DNA from 2 places in the Chitinolyticbacter meiyuanensis genome. Region 1 is predicted to be linked to the other one. Evidence: predicted binding sites of a transcription regulator. Region 1 holds the regulator's gene; the other holds the start of a gene.
What was found. Region 1 encodes FNR, which switches genes on or off when oxygen is low (the NO sensors DNR and NnrR bind a similar motif). Its sites were predicted from a motif close to TTGATNNNNATCAA; they were not measured.
Positions count from the first base shown of each region.

Region 1 (7,749 bases):
TCTGGTAGGTCGGCGAACAGTTCGGCCATTTCGGCCGGGGTTTTGTAGTACTGCTCTTCGGTGAAGTTGCGCGGCCGGCGTTTGTCGGAGACGACAAAACCTTCGGCGATGCAGACGCGCGCTTCGTGCGCCTTGAAATCGTCACGATCCATGAACTGGATTGCGTGGGTGGCAACAGCGGGCAGGTTCAGTTCCGAAGCGAGGTCGAGATGGCCCTGTACGCTGGTCTCGCATTCGGCTTTACCACTGCGTTGCAGCTCCAGATAGAAGCTGTCGGGGAATTGCGCGGCCCACCACTGCGCAGCCGAGGTGGCGGCCTCGTAGTTGCCATTGACCAGTGCCTGGCCGATTTCGCCCAGGTGCGCGCCGGAGAGGCAGATCAGGTCTGCGTTGGACTTGGCGGCCAGCCATTCCTTCTTCAGTTCGCCATAGCCGCGGTACTGGTTGTGCAGGTAGGCGTCGGTGAGCAACTCGCAGAGGCGGCCATAGCCAGCCCGGTTCTTGGCCATCAGCAGCACGCGGAAGGGCTTGTCGCGATCTTCCTCGTTCTCGATGCGGGCATCGATGCCGATGATGGGCTTGATGCCGGCGGCGCGACAGGCCTTGTACTGCTTGACCATGCCAAAGAGGTTCATCAGGTCCGACACACCGAGCGCGGGCTGGCCGAGCTCGGCGGCACGCTTGACGGCGTCATCAATGCGGACGATGCCGTCGACGACGGAAAATTCGGAATGCAGGCGGAGATGGATAAAGGCGGGCGCGTTCATCGGCGCATTTTACCGCAGCTGGCCCGACCCGCGCCGGACGTGAGCGCGATCACTGCATGCCTCGCCGATCATCCCGCTACCCTTGTGGTACTTGCCAACATAGGGGTATGGTAGGGGTGTGTATCAGGAGGTGCTGTTATGGAGTCCATGTCCCTAGTCAATGCCGCGAGCAGCTCGCAGCCGTCCGAGTATGTCGTGACCAATACGGTGCTGCGCAAAGCGCTGGACATCCAGCAACAGAACGCCCTGTCGTTGCTGGAAGCGCTGCCGCAGCCGGCGGCATACAACAACCCTGCGAACCTGGGGCAGAACATCGACGTGAAAGCGTGATGATTCGCCAGTTGCGGAGCAAGGCGGCCATGGCCGCCTTTTTTACCGCCTGTCGCCAAAATGCTGCGGCGCACAATGGGATGCTTGACGCCCGAGGCGAGGCCGTCAAGAATCCGAATTGATGCAATGCACAATCCTTGGAGTCTGACGATGTTCAACACCCATCAGTACAACGAAGCCAACCAAGCTGGTCTGGAAAAATCGCTGCGTTTGTCGCAGATCGCACTGAACGGGGTGGAACGCCTCGTCAGCCTGCAGCTGGGCTTGGCCCGTGAAGTTCTTGCCAATCAAGCTGAAGCCGCCAAGGCGCTATCCGAAGTGAAGGACGTGCAAGGTCTGGTATCGCTGCAAAAGCAGCTGGCGCAACCGTCGGTCGACAAGGCCCTCGATGCGGCCCGCTCGGTGTTCGACGTGGCCAGCGCTACCCAGCATGAACTCAATCGTCTGGTCGAAGAGCAGGTGCTCGGTTTCAACAAGACGCTGCTGAGCTCACTCGACAAGGCTGCCGAAGTGGCGCCGGCCGGTTCCGGTGCAGCAGTCGCTGTGTTTCGCAATGCCTTCGAAACGGCTGCCAGCACCTACGATGCCGTAGCGCGCAGCACGCAGAAGATTGCCGGTGAACTCACCCAAGCTGCCGTGGCCGGCGCCGAGCAAGCCGCCAAGGCGGTGGCCCAGCCGAGCAAGGCCGTGGCCTGATCGACCCTATCCCCGTTGTTCTGTTGAGGGCAGCCTTACCGGCTGCCCTTTTTTACGTCTGGTTTTGCGGGTAGAGCGTGCTGATGGCGAGTGCGAGGCGGGTTGCCAGTTCGTGCTCGGCGGGCTGCTTGGCCAGATACGCTGCGGCCAGCAGTTGCAACTGATGCTGGGTATGGCTCGCCAATGCTTGCCAGCTTGCCGGATCAAAATGCGCAGTGCCGTGGGGCCCTCGTTCAGCCAGCCAGGCAACGACCTGCTGCTGTTGCTCGGCCCACAATGCGTTGGCTGTGCCGATGAAAGCCCCAGCACCATCGCTGCCGACATGCAGCCAGCCAGCCGGAGTGGGTGAAAGGGCATCTAGCCAGGGAATGGCGCGCTGCAGCGCACTGGCGTGGCCACCTACGGCCAGCATCCAGCCCAGGCGCTCGGCTGCAGGGTGGTCGAGCATGATGGCGATGTCGACGCTGAAGGGCGGTGGCTTGGAGCAGGCAATGCCCCCTACATTCAGATGCAGCGCTTCCGCGGCCCAGGGGGAGGGTGGTGTTTCGCCTGACCAGTCTGCCGGGCAGCCGGCGCGGCTCAGGCGGGCAAGCAAGCGCTCGCGTAGCCCCGTCGGCGCAGTCAGGCAGACGGGGCCCATGGCCTTAGCCCTGGCAGCTGTTGACCAGCTGCCGCAGCGAATCGATCTGCACGATCTCGATCAGTCGGTTCTGGACCTTGATGAAGCCTTGATCCTGGAATTTGGAGAGCGTGCGGCTCACTGTTTCCAGCTTGAGGCCGAGGTAGCTGCCGATTTCCTCGCGCGTCATCCGCAGGTGGAAGCTGGATGATGAATAGCCACGCAGCGCAAACCGTTGCGACAGGTTGAGCAGGAAGGCGGCGATGCGCTCCTCGGCCTTCATGTTGCCGAGCAGCAGCATCACCCCGTGGTCGCGCACGATTTCGCGGCTCATCACCTTGTACAGATGGTGTTGCAGCGCCGGCATCTTGCGCGCGAGTTCTTCCATTTCGGTGAACGGTAGCTCGCAGACCTGGCTGTCTTCCAGTGCCACGGCATCGCAGGTGTGGTGATCGGTGCTGACGGCGTCGAGCCCGATCAGGTCGCCGGTCATGTGAAAGCCGGTAACCTGTTCACGGCCATCCTCGGAGACCACACTGGTCTTGAAGAAGCCGAGCTTGACCGCGTAGAGCGCCCGGAACGGCTCGCCGCTGCGATAAAGCGCTTCGCCACGCTTGATGGGCCGCCCCTGGGTGACGAGCTCATCCACCTGCTTCATCTCGTCGGCGGATAGGCCGATGGGCAGGCAGAGTTCGCGCAGGCTGCAGGTAGAGCAGGCCTGGCGTAAATGCTTGATGCTGATGTCTTGCACCGGGATGGTGGAAAGCATGGGAATCCCTGGGTTGATGGCCATCCGGCGGTATGCCGTAGGGCGGCTGATTGTGCCTTGATCCCGATCAACGAGGTGCCCCGACACCGCACGTTAAGCTGGTCGACCCTGCAAACAGAACGGATGACCGCGGTGACGCACGCATATGCCGGGCTGCAACAAGCCGAATTCGATCGCGACCTGATTGTCCGCTATGACGGCCACGGGCCGCGCTATACCTCCTACCCCACTGCGGATCGTTTCGGACCGCTGCAGGCCGCTGCCTGGCAGCAGGCCGTCATTGCGCGCCAGCCGGGATCGGCGACAAAACCGCTTTCATTATATTTCCACCTGCCATTCTGCGACACGATTTGTTACTACTGCGCCTGTAACAAGGTGATCACGCGCCGCCGCGATCAGGCCGAGCCCTACCTCGGCTACCTGGAGCACGAGCTGGCCTTGACTGCCGACTTGATCGAGCAGCGGCCCCGAGCGCAGCAGTTGCACTTGGGAGGCGGTACGCCGACCTTCTTCAGCGATGCGCAGCTGGCCCGGCTGATGGCGGCTGTGCGTCGGCATTTCGAGCTCGATCCAGCAGGCGAATATGCCATCGAGATCGATCCGCGCAAGGTGGGCGTGCAGACCATGGCTGCGCTTGCGGAGATGGGGTTCAATCGTGTCAGCATCGGCGTGCAGGATTTCGACCCGGCTGTACAACGCGCAGTGAACCGGGTGCAGGGCGAGGCGGAAACCGCAGCGGTGATCGCCGCCGCGCGTGCCAACGGCTTTCGCTCGATCAGCCTCGACCTGATCTATGGCCTGCCGCTGCAAACCCGCGAAACCATGGCGCGCACGCTGGAACGCGTGGTCGCGTTGCGCCCGCACCGCATCGCGCTCTACAACTACGCGCACCTGCCGGAGCGCTTCCCGCCCCAGCGTCGCATCGATGCCCAGGCGCTGCCGGATGCTACTACCAAGCTCGATATCCTGGCCGACAGCATCGCGGCACTGCAGGCCGCAGGCTACGTCTACATCGGCATGGACCACTTCGCGCTGCCAGACGATGATCTCGCCCTCGCGCAGCGGCGCGGCCATCTGCATCGCAATTTCCAGGGCTATTCCACCCACGCCGATTGCGACTTGCTGGCCTTTGGCGTATCGGCCATCGGCATGGTGGGCGGCCACTACGCGCAGAACGCCCGCAAGCTTGACGACTACTACGCCGCACTCGATGCCGGCCAGTTGCCGACGGTGCGTGGCTATGCCATGTCGCGCGACGACCTGTTGCGCCGGGCGGTGATCCAGGCGCTGATGTGCCAGTTCCAGTTGTCGTTCGAGTCGTTCGAACCGGCCTACATGATTGATTTTTCGGTGTACTTTGCGGAAGAATTGCGACGCCTGCAGCTGCTCGAGATCGATGGCCTTGTCGTGCTGCGGCCGGATGGCATCGATGTGACGCCACGTGGCCGCCTGCTGGTGCGGACCATCGCCATGGTCTTCGACCGTTTCCTCATCCGCCAGCAACCCATCGTCGCCTATTCCCGCCTGATCTGATCCATGCTCGACCCCGCCCTGTTTTCGCTGTTCATTGCCGGACTGGTCGGTGGCGGCCACTGCCTTGGCATGTGTGGTGGGGTGGTCACCGCATTCACTTTGCAGCTGCCACCCGGGCCGCGCTGGCCGTATCTGCTGGGCTTCAATGTCGGGCGCCTGCTGGGCTACGGGCTGATCGGGGCGATTGCCGGCGCTGTCGGCAGTATTCCGGGCCTGCTTGCGCTGACGCTGGTGAAGACCGTGCTCTGGTGGCTGGCCAACCTGTTGCTGATCGTGATGGGCTGCTATATCGCTGGCTGGGCGGCATGGTTCACCCGCCTGGAAAGGCTAGGCGTGCCAGTCTGGGCGCGGGTGCAACCACTGCTGCGCCGTTTGTTGCCGATCCGATGGTTCTGGCAGGCCCTGGTGGCGGGCGCGCTGTGGGGGTGGCTGCCCTGTGGCTTGGTCTATACGGCCAGCCTTTCTGCGCTGGCAAGTGGTTCGACAGAAAATGGGATTTTGCTGATGTTGGCCTTTGGGTTGGGCACGCTGCCCAACCTGATGCTGATCGGCGCGGCGGCTGGGCGCTTACGGGCTTGGCTTGGCTATCGCTGGCTTCGGTCTATATTGGGTTTGTTGTTGATCGTGGTCGGCGTCTGGCGACTGGTTGCCGGGCTGCACTAGACCTACTTCCATCGGAAGCCCTATCCACAAAGCGGATGCCATGCTCTAAACTGCTCCGCTAAATTTGCTTACTAACAAGAAACAGTAGCTTTGGGGAGTGGCGTCGGATGCCTACGCCAATTTTGGTGGTCGACGATTCGGTCATGGCGCGCAAGATGCTGATCAAGGCCTTGCCACCGTCATGGGATGTTGAAATCACGCAGGCCGGCAACGGCATCGAAGCCTTGGCCGCGTATCGCGCCGGCAAGGCTGAGGTCATGTTCCTGGACCTGACCATGCCCGAGATGGACGGCTATACCGTGCTGGAAACGCTGCAGCGCGAAGGGCTCAACAGCTTTGTCGTCGTGGTTTCGGCCGATATCCAGCCCATGGCGCGCGAACGCGTTCGCCAGCTGGGGGCCGTGGCCTTCGTCAAGAAGCCGGTCGATGCCGCGCAGATCGAAGCGATCTTGCGCGAATACGGCATTTCGCTCTGACAGCGGGGACTATGATGATCGATCATCTGTTGCTCACCCCGGACCAGCGCGACGCGCTGCAGGAAGTCACCAACATCGCCATGGGGCAGGCCGGCTCCCAGCTGGCGCAGATCCTTGAATCCTTCGTGCAGCTGTCGGTGCCGCGCATCAACATCACCGAATCGGCTGCAATTTCCACCGGCATCGTCCAGCTCGTCGGCACACCGCAGTCGGTGACTGCGGCGCGCCAAGCCTTCAATGGCACGCTGCGCGGCGAAGCCATGGTCATCTACGACCAGGACGGCTGCCGCGATCTGGCCGACCTGATGGGCTATGAAGACGCGCTCGATGGCGCGGCGGACCGCGAGCTGCTGCTTGACGTGAGCAATGTGCTGGTCGGCGCCTGCCTCAATGGCATTGCCGAATTGCTGCAGGCCAAGCTCAGTTTTTCGGCGCCGACCATCATGGCGGAGAACGTCGAGGTCGGGCGGCTGATCAATCCGCAGCAGCTGACCTGGAACTACGCGCTCCTGGTGGAAGTGCACTTCACGCTCGAGGTGCGCGATTTCACCTGCCACCTGCTGACCCTGATGCCCGAGGAGTCCATCCTCACGCTCAAATCCGCGCTCGACGCCTTCATGGAAAACTTTTGATGACGGTATCGCTGGCCGACTTCATCGTCAGCGAGGTCAATGTCGGGGTCTTTGTCGTCGATCGCAGCTACCAGCTGCTGTTGTGGAACCGCTTCATGGCGCACCACAGTGGCATTGCGAGCGGGGATGCGGTCGGCCGTAGCCTGTTCGAGCTGTTCCCGGACCTGCCGCAAAAGTGGCTCGCCAAGAAGATCGACAGCGTGTTCGTGCTGAAGAACTTTGCCTTCACTTCGTGGGAGCAGCGGCCCTACCTGTTCCGCTTCGCCCACAATCGGCCGATCACCGGCGGCATCGACTTCATGCGGCAGAACTTCACCTTCATGCCGGTGCGCAACGATGAGGGCGAGGTGGAGGCTGTGGGCGTGACGCTGATCGACGCAACCGACAGCGCGATCTACCAGACCATGCTGCATACGGCGATGCAGAAACTGGAAGAGAGCTCCAATCGCGACGGTCTCACCAGCGTATTCAACCGCCGCTACGTCGACATGCGCTTGCACGACGAGATCCAGCGTATCGAGCGCTATCACGTCGAGCCGTTCAGCGTGCTGCTGTTCGATCTGGATCACTTCAAGAAGATCAACGACACCTACGGCCACCTCGCCGGCGACGAAGTGCTGCGCGAAGTGGCGCGGCGCACGCAGGCGGTGCTGCGCGAGCCCGACGTGTTCGGGCGCTACGGCGGCGAGGAGTTCATCCTGATCCTGCCGCAGACCGATGCTGAAGGCGCGCGAGCGGCGGCCGAGCGTATCCGCTTCGAGATTGCGGCCGATTCGGTTACCTCCGGCGATGACAAGATCACCGTCACCGCCAGTATCGGTGTGTCGGAGTTCGTTCCCGGCGTGACCACTGCCGAAGCGGTGGTGGCGCAGGCCGATACCGCGCTCTACGCGTCCAAGCACGCCGGACGTAATCGCGTCACTGTGTACTCGCCGCAACAGCCCGCTTCCGCCTGATCGGCACCGACGGCCGGCGGGTGCTGATGCATCGCCACACAAGGTCGCTGATTCTCCACACTTTATTCCCCTCGCATTGCCCCCGCCTGTGGCGCGCCGCACGTTTGCGGTGCAATGCGGCCATGTCCGTAGCCTGCCCGCGTCTATAACGGAACTGTCGAGCCGGGGCGAACTTTCCGCTTCCGCACTGCCTAAATGGCAAGCCGCCGTTTCCCGCCGCTGGAGGTGCCGCATGGATATCTTCAACCACTACTCGTCCCGCTACGAACGCACTCGCGAGGAGGAGCTTTCCCTCAAGGAATACCTGG
Region 1 covers NZ_CP041335.1:1,722,864-1,730,612, forward strand. The annotation lists gene dnaE (DNA polymerase III subunit alpha) at 1-767, opposite strand, end outside; gene FLM21_RS08415 (YjfB family protein) at 915-1,097, shown strand; gene FLM21_RS08420 (phasin family protein) at 1,248-1,793, shown strand; gene FLM21_RS08425 (hypothetical protein) at 1,846-2,433, opposite strand; gene fnr (fumarate/nitrate reduction transcriptional regulator Fnr) at 2,438-3,181, opposite strand; gene hemN (oxygen-independent coproporphyrinogen III oxidase) at 3,305-4,714, shown strand; gene FLM21_RS08440 (sulfite exporter TauE/SafE family protein) at 4,718-5,377, shown strand; gene FLM21_RS08445 (response regulator) at 5,485-5,853, shown strand; gene FLM21_RS08450 (chemotaxis protein CheC) at 5,865-6,485, shown strand; gene FLM21_RS08455 (GGDEF domain-containing protein) at 6,485-7,441, shown strand; gene FLM21_RS08460 (PrkA family serine protein kinase) at 7,674-7,749, shown strand, end outside.

Region 2 (7,749 bases), 1.4 Mb from region 1:
ATTGCCGGCGAGGATCATCAGGTCGGCCCAGGAAATCTGCTTGCCGTACTTCTGCTTGACCGGCCACAGCAGGCGGCGCGCCTTGTCGAGGTTGACGTTGTCCGGCCAGCTGTTGAGCGGCGCGAAGCGCTGCTGGCCCCTGCCACCGCCGCCCCGCCCATCGCCGATGCGGTAGGTGCCCGCGCTGTGCCAGGCCATCCGCACGAACAGGGGGCCGTAGTGGCCGAAATCGGCGGGCCACCAATCCTGTGAATCGGTCATCACGGCGGCCAGATCGCGTTTCAGCGCCGGCAGATCAAGCTGCTTGAACGCTTCGCGGTAATCGAACGCGGCGCCCATGGGATCGGAGAGCGAAGAATGCTGGTGCAGGATGTTCAGGTTGAGCTGGTTGGGCCACCACTCGCGGTTCGAGGTGCCGCCGGTGCCCTGGCTGGTGAGCGCGCCATGGAAGGGGCACTTGCCCTGGCTTTCTACATTGCTGTTCATCACTTTCACTCCAACGACTACTGCACGGATGGAATGGATGTCGCCAGCTGGCTTGCCCGGCAGCATCCGGTTGCTTTGCGTGGTGGGCCTTGCACGGCGCTGAGCAGCTTTACGCGCAGTGGCGCCAAGATGGTGAATGGGCTGTGAACCGATCGAACCCAGTATCCGACTCGTTATCGCAAATGAAAAATTGATTAAATATTGAATAAAAATAGCGTAAAGCTATGAATAAGAGGTAGCCCATGCTGAATGGCGGCGAAAGCGCCATATGCATTTCGGGTAGGACAATCGGTGCGCTTGCGCAAGATGGTTGCCACTGCCGCGCTTCACGCCGCCTCGCGCAGCGTAAAGCGGTCGAACCGGCTGGCCAGCATGGAGAGCAGTTGCGAAGCGGGAGCGCCGACGGGATGGCGGATCAGTTCATCATCGCGGCAGCCGGTGGGCCGGAAGCACTGCAGCGCGTAGTCGCGCACGCCCAGTGCGGCAAGTCGATCCGCCAGTCGTACTAGCGCGGCATGGTCTTGCAGCAGCGGGTGCCAGGTGGTGCGGCATTCGAAGGCAACGCCGCTTGCCAGCAGCAGATCGAGCGAACGCTGCGCTGCCACGCCGCTGCTCGCCACGCCGGTCACGTCGGCGTAGTCGGCAAAGTCATGCTTCACGTCGAAGCCCACCCAGTCGAGCTGCGGCAGGCACTGCCCGAGCCGCGCCGGATAGGCGCCGCCGGTGTGCAGCGCCGTCTTGAAGCCAAGTGCGCGCACCTGTGCCAGCATCTCCGGCAGCCTGGCCTCGACCAATGGGTCGCCACCGCAGAACACCACGGCGTCGATCAGGCCGCGCCGGGTGGGCAACCAGCCCAGCAGTTCATCCCATTGTGGCGCGCCCGGCGGCGAGGCGCGCTGCTGCAGCGCCGGGTTGTGGCAGTAGCGGCAGCGCCAGGGGCAGCCGGCGACGAACACCACGCAAGCGAGCTCGCCCGGCCAGTCGCAGCCGGAAAACGGCACGAAGCCGGCCAGCCGGGGCGGCCGGCGGGCTTCGTCGTGCAGGCGCAGCGCGGTGTTCACCTCAGCGCTCGCGGAAGAACGTCCGCTCGGCAAATTCGCCCTGCTTGCCGGTATTGAACGCCGACACCGGCCGGTGATAGCCCATCACCCGGGTCCAGACTTCGCAGCGGGTGCGTTGTTCGTCGGGCAGGGCTGATGTGGTCTGGGCATCGCTGGCCAGGTGGCGTTGTTCAGCGAGATCGGTCATCGCGGTAGTCCTTTAAGAGTGGTTGGTGTCATTCGGCACAGCAGGCTTCGCGCTGTTGCAGTAGATCGGCATCGCACTTGGGGCAGAACGCGTGGTGGCCAGACAAATAGCCGTGCTTGGGGCAGATCGAGAAGGTGGGCGTCACCGTCACATAAGGCAGCCGGTAGTTGGAAAGTGCACGCTGTACCAAGCGCTTGCAGGCCTCGGCCGACGAGATGGCCTCGCCCATGTAGAGATGCAGCACGGTGCCACCGGTGTATTGGCGCTGCAGCGCCTGCTGGCGCTCCAGCGCATCGAACGGATCGTCGGTGTAGCCGACTGGCAGTTGAGTGGAGTTGGTGTAGTACGGCTGCTCGAAGCTGCCGGCCTGAAGGATGCCGGGGTAGCGCTTGCGGTCCTCGCGGGCGAAGCGATAGGTGGTGCCCTCGGCCGGCGTCGCTTCCAGGTTGTAGAGGTGGCCGGTCTCCTCCTGGAAGCCGGTGATCCGCTGGCGGATGTGCGCCAGCAGCCGCAGCGCGAAATCGTGGCCCCAGGGTGTGGAAATGTCTTCGGCATCGTGCGTGAAGTTGCGGATCATCTCGTTCACGCCGTTGATGCCTAGCGTGCTGAAATGATTGCGCAGCGTGCCGAGATAACGCCGGCTGTACGGGTAGAGCCCGGCATCCATCAGCCGCTGGATCACCTTGCGCTTCAGCTCCAGCGATTGCTTGCCCAGCTCCAGCAGCAGATCGACACGGCGCAGCAGCCCCGCCTCGTCACCGGCATATTCGAAGCCGATCCGTGCGCAATTGAGCGTGACCACACCGAGCGAACCGGTCTGCTCGGCACTGCCAAACAGGCCGTTGCCACGCTTCAATAGCTCGCGCAGGTCCAGCTGCAGCCGGCAGCACATCGAGCGCACCATCTGCGGTTCCAGATCCGAATTCACGAAGTTCTGGAAATACGGCAGGCCATACTTGGCGGTCATCTCGAACAGCAGCGCGCTGTTGGGGTGATCCCAGGCGAAATCCTTGGTGATGTTGTAGGTGGGAATGGGAAAGGTGAACACGCGCCCCAGCGCATCGCCTTCCATCATCACCTCGATGTAGGCGCGGTTGATCAGGTCCATCTCGGCCTGCAGTTCGCCGTAGTTGAACGGGCATTCCTCACCGCCCACGTAGGGAATCTGCTCGCGCAGATCCTCGGGGCAGATCCAGTCGAAGGTGAGGTTGGTGAAAGGCGTCTGCGTGCCCCAGCGGCTGGGCACGTTCAGGTTGTAGATCAGCTCCTGGATGTACTGTTTCACCTGCGCATACGAGAGCTTATCGGCGCGCACGAATGGGGCCATATAGGTATCGAACGAGCTGAAGGCCTGCGCACCGGCCCATTCGTTCTGCAACGTGCCGAGGAAATTCACGATCTGGCCGATCGCGGCCGAGAAATGGCGCGGCGGCTTGGCCTCCACCTTGCCCGGCACACCATTGAAGCCCTCGTGCAGCAGCCGGCGCAGGCTCCAGCCGGCGCAGTAGCCGGCCAGCATGTCCAGGTCGTGGATATGGATCGCGCCGGCGCGGTGTGCCTCGCCCACCTCGCGCGGGTACACGTGGTTCAGCCAGTAGTTGGCGATCACCTTGCCGCTGGTGTTGAGGATCAGCCCACCCAGGCTGTAGCCCTGGTTGGCATTGGCCTGCACCCGCCAATCGCTGCGTTCCAGGTATTCGTTGATGCTGGCGGCCACATCGACCACGGTGCGCGTGTCCTCGCGCAGCCGGCGGTGCGATTCGCGGTAGCCGATATAGGCGCGTGCGGTTTTCAGGTAGTTCACCTGCAGCAGCACCGTTTCCACCGCATCCTGCACCGCCTCGATCTGCGCCGTGCCGCCGTCGTCGAGCCGCATGCACACCGTGCACGCCAGCTGCGCCGCACGCTCGTCATCGAACTCGCCAGTAGCTGCACCGGCGCGCGCCAGCGCATCGGCGATCTTGGTGGCATCGAACGGCACGATGCGGCCATCGCGTTTGCAGAGGTATTGCGGAGAGAGCGCCGAGCCCAACATCTTTGTGCTCCTTGAGGGGATGGGCACAATATATTGTGGTTTGGTGGGGAAATTCGGATGAACTGGGCTGGGGTTGATGGGGGTCAAAAACTGACGAGGGAGGGGGGATGTGCCTGCGGCACGGGGTGTAGAGGGCTGCCTTTGCCCGGCGAGTGGTGGCGATGGCTCGCGCTTCAGTGTTCCCTCTTTGGAGCAAGGGGGTGAGGGGGATTTGGTTGGATGTACAGCCTGCGCGGTTTTGTGTGCTACAGCTGGGAAGACACTAGTTAGCGCCTACGGCGCGGGTTTTGATGCCGGTTCCGCCCGGCGGACGGGTTCATTTCTTTTGCTTCGCCAAAAGAAACGAACCAAAGAAAAGGCGACCCCGTGCCTTACGGCCCTCTGGGCTTCCCTCAGTCGGTCGCGAGCCTAAGGTCTCGCTCCACTCCTTCGGCGCTTGGCAAAGGGGAGGAAAATTATGTGTCGACGTATGAGCTATGATGAAACGCCTTTGGATCAAGCCGGTAGGCGAACGAAGGACTTCACTTGCACAAATTTCAACATTTGACCCCAGCATTCCTACGGCCAAGGCCTTCCATGCCGAACGCGTCCCGCAAGATCTCGATGGCAGCAAGGCTGCGGCATGAAAGGAGTGGTTCAATGCTCACGGCGATATTGAACGGCAAAAAGCGTGGCTCTGGCTTGGCTGGTTTGGCGCTGCACGAGGTCGAAGGCGCCGAGGACATTCTGACCAGCTCGGTGTTCGAGCGAATTTCTTATTTTCCCGATCTATTGGTTGATGCATTTCTGAGGGAATTACTGACTACTGACTGCCACTGGGGGGCAATCCGCGAGTTTTGCTACTGGCCTCGGTTAAATCTGGATCAACAGCAGGTGGAACCCGATTTGCTAATCCATGCCGAGCATTCCATATTGATTGAGGCAAAGCGCTGGGATGGGGCGTGTCAGCAAAACCCATTACAAATAGCGAATGAGATTTTTGCCTGCCTGCAAGCCAAGTATTTGCGGGCCGGCGATTTCGTGTTGGTGCTGGGAGGCTTGCCCGAGGATGAAATGACGATCCGTGATCAATTCGAGCGAAATGTACGTTGCTTGCTCGCCAATGCTGGTGTAACGACAGAGGTCAAACTTGTGCTGCGCAGCTGGCGCCAGCTGTATGCCGCCATTGAGAAGGTCTGCTCGCAGCAAGCTGAACCGGCATTTAAGCGAATACTCAACGATATTGAATCGGCATTTGCTTGGCACGATGTGCGCCTAATGCCCATGCCGTGGTTGCATGACATGCCCACGGCTTCTCCGGCAAAGCTGGCCTGCGACACGGTCAATCTTTGGCGGCCAGGCACCAATGTTCATTTCGGCAGACTTGACATTGCGTGGGGATTCACTACTGAGTGCTTTGATTACTGGAGGTAGAGGCAATGGCCCAATCCCTGCAGGAAAAACTGGTGGAGGTGCGCCGCGCCTACCGCCTGCTGGCAGATTACCAGCAGCGGTTGGTGGAGCTGCTGGAATACATCAGAAAGCAACTGGGCTTTACTCAGTACCATCACATTTTCAATTCTGGAAATACCGGGGTGCCGTCACCTTATCGTTTGGCACAAAGCAGCGAGGGAGGAGTGTGGGCTCTACCCTTATTGTCCTCGCAATTATTCTGGATCAAGCACAAAGGCCAAGATGACCCGATACACTTGCAGCAGGCTGGCGACTGGATGATCTGTGCGATTTTGCGATCCGATGCCCATGGCGATAAAAGGATTCCTTGGTTGGATACAACCGAGCGTACTACTCCTGAAGAAAGCGTTAGTGAAATTAGTTTCTGCTTTTATCGCTGTGATGAATCACCCTTGGAAAAACCAACTGGTTTACTGGTGTTTACGAACCCAATGATTGGCCGCCCATTGGTCAGGTCAGTGCGGCGAATCAACCCAGCGGTTTTCGCATGTATGTTGACCGCATCGATCTGGCCGATCTGAACTCGGAAGAGGCAGTAAAGGCAGCCATCGGAAGGCTACGAGCGGATGTAGAGAAAGCGTTGGATGCCAAGCTTTAGGTAGCATCCCAGGCTCCACCTGCCGTTCGGAATCAGATCGTGCTGCGCCATGGCGCTAAGTAGACCCCTCTGTAACATGCAAGAAAGCGAGAACTTGACCGAGCAGCAGCCCCTCAAGACGTGTAGAACGCACCCGTGAAGGACCGCGTTTCAGAGGCATTTGCTTTGGCAGCTATGCAGGCTCGCGGTTTTCCTCCCCTTTGCCAGCACCGAAGGACCGGAGCGAAACCCTAGGCTCGTGACCGACTGAGGGAAGCCCGGAGGGCCGTAAGGCACTGGGTCGCGTTTTCTTTGGTTCATTTCTTTTGGCGAAGCAAAAGAAATGAACCCGTCCGCCGGGCGGAACCGGCATCCAATCACTGCGCCGCAGGCGCTAATCGCCAAATACACCACGGGCGCCGCCGCCCAATTCCCCTCTAATGCCCCTTCTTCGGCCACAACAACGCCGGCGCAGCAATCCCGATCGCTAGCGCGAGCAAAATCATCGCCGCCTTCACGATGTTGTAGCCGGCATCGACCAGATGCGGCTGAGCCTGGCTCGCGTCGGTGACGGTGGCGAGCTGCAGCAGAGCCTGCACGGCCTTGTACATGTAGGTGCCGGGCACCATGGGGATGGCGGCGCAGACGGCGTAGACCGGGGCGGCCTGGCGGGCGCGGCGGCTCCACCATTCGGCACAGATGCCGATCAACAATGCGGCGAGCAGGGTGCCGAGCACGATATCGCTGCCGGCGTGCAGCAGGCCGAAGCGCAGGCCGTGGCCGGCCAGCGCCAGTGCGCACGACAACCACAGCGTGCGCGGTGGCACGTTGAACAGCACGGCAAAGCCGAGTGCAGCGGGGATGGACCAGAGCTCGACCAGCCAGCTCATGCCAGCACCCGCAGCGCCAGGCTCATGCCGATGCCGATGCCGAGCACGAACACCGCGCTCATCGTCAACCGCACGGTGCCGTTGAGGTAGTTGCCGCTCAGAAGATCAGCCGCGCCGTTGATCAAGGGCACGCCGGGGATCAGGAACAGCACCGAGGCGGCGAGCGCGGCATCCGGCGTGGCGGACCAGCTTCGCGCGAGCAGGCCGGTGACGCTGGCGGCGAGTGCGGCGGTGGCGATGGCGAACACCAGCGGCTTGTAGCCCTGTTTGGCCAGCACCAGCCGCAGCCCGGTGCCGAGCCCGGCGCCGATGGTGGTGGCGAGCACGGCGGCGAGATCGCCGCCGAACAGCGCGGCAAAGCCGCCGCAGGCAAAGCCGACCGCCAGCGCGGTCAGCCAGCGCGGTGCGTAGTGCGGGTGATCGTGCAGTTCGCGCAGCAGGGTGGTGAAAGCCGGAGCGCCGATGCGCTTGGCTTCCAGTGCTGCCAGTGCACGCTCCACCCCAGTGAGTGCGCGGAAGTTCACGCCCATGTGCGGCGCCTTGTAGAAGGCGGTGTGCTGCTGCCCGCTGCCGTTTACCGTCAGCCCCAGGTTGAGCGAGGACACCACGGTATAGGCGCTGTCCGCGCCGAGGGCGCGGGCGGTGCGGACCATGGTTTCCGAGGTGCGGGCGGTGTCGCCGCCGGACTGGTGGACCAGATTGCCGGCGGTGAGGGCGAGGTGGGCGATATCGGCGAGGGCAAGCGTCATGCCGATAGCTTAGGCGATGGCGGCGATGACCGTGTTGCGCCGCATCAAGCGCGCCAGCGCCGCCACACGCGCCAGCCCAGCAGCAGTGCCAGCACGGCGGCGTAGATCGCCGGCTCGGTCACGTCGCGCTTCACCAGCCACCAGTAGTGCAGCACGGCGAGCACGGCCACCAGGTAGACCAGCCGGTGCAGCCGGCCCCAGTTGCGCTTGAGCCGGCGCATCATCGCGTCGGTCGAGGTGACGGCGAGCGGCAGCAGCAAGAGCAGCGCGGTAAAACCCACGGTGATGAAAGGGCGCTTCACCACGTCGTGC
Region 2 covers NZ_CP041335.1:350,217-357,965, forward strand. The annotation lists gene katG (catalase/peroxidase HPI) at 1-486, opposite strand, end outside; gene FLM21_RS01530 (anaerobic ribonucleoside-triphosphate reductase activating protein) at 813-1,547, opposite strand; gene nrdD (anaerobic ribonucleoside-triphosphate reductase) at 1,549-1,734, opposite strand; gene FLM21_RS01540 (ribonucleoside triphosphate reductase) at 1,763-3,769, opposite strand; gene FLM21_RS01545 (F-box domain-containing protein) at 4,409-5,182, shown strand; gene FLM21_RS01550 (PM0109 family protein) at 5,188-5,742, shown strand; gene FLM21_RS01555 (threonine/serine exporter family protein) at 6,236-6,688, opposite strand; gene FLM21_RS01560 (threonine/serine exporter family protein) at 6,685-7,437, opposite strand; gene msrQ (protein-methionine-sulfoxide reductase heme-binding subunit MsrQ) at 7,482-7,749, opposite strand, start outside.
Region 2: the regulator FNR is predicted to act here: its motif matches at 3,843-3,856, upstream of FLM21_RS01540 (ribonucleoside triphosphate reductase).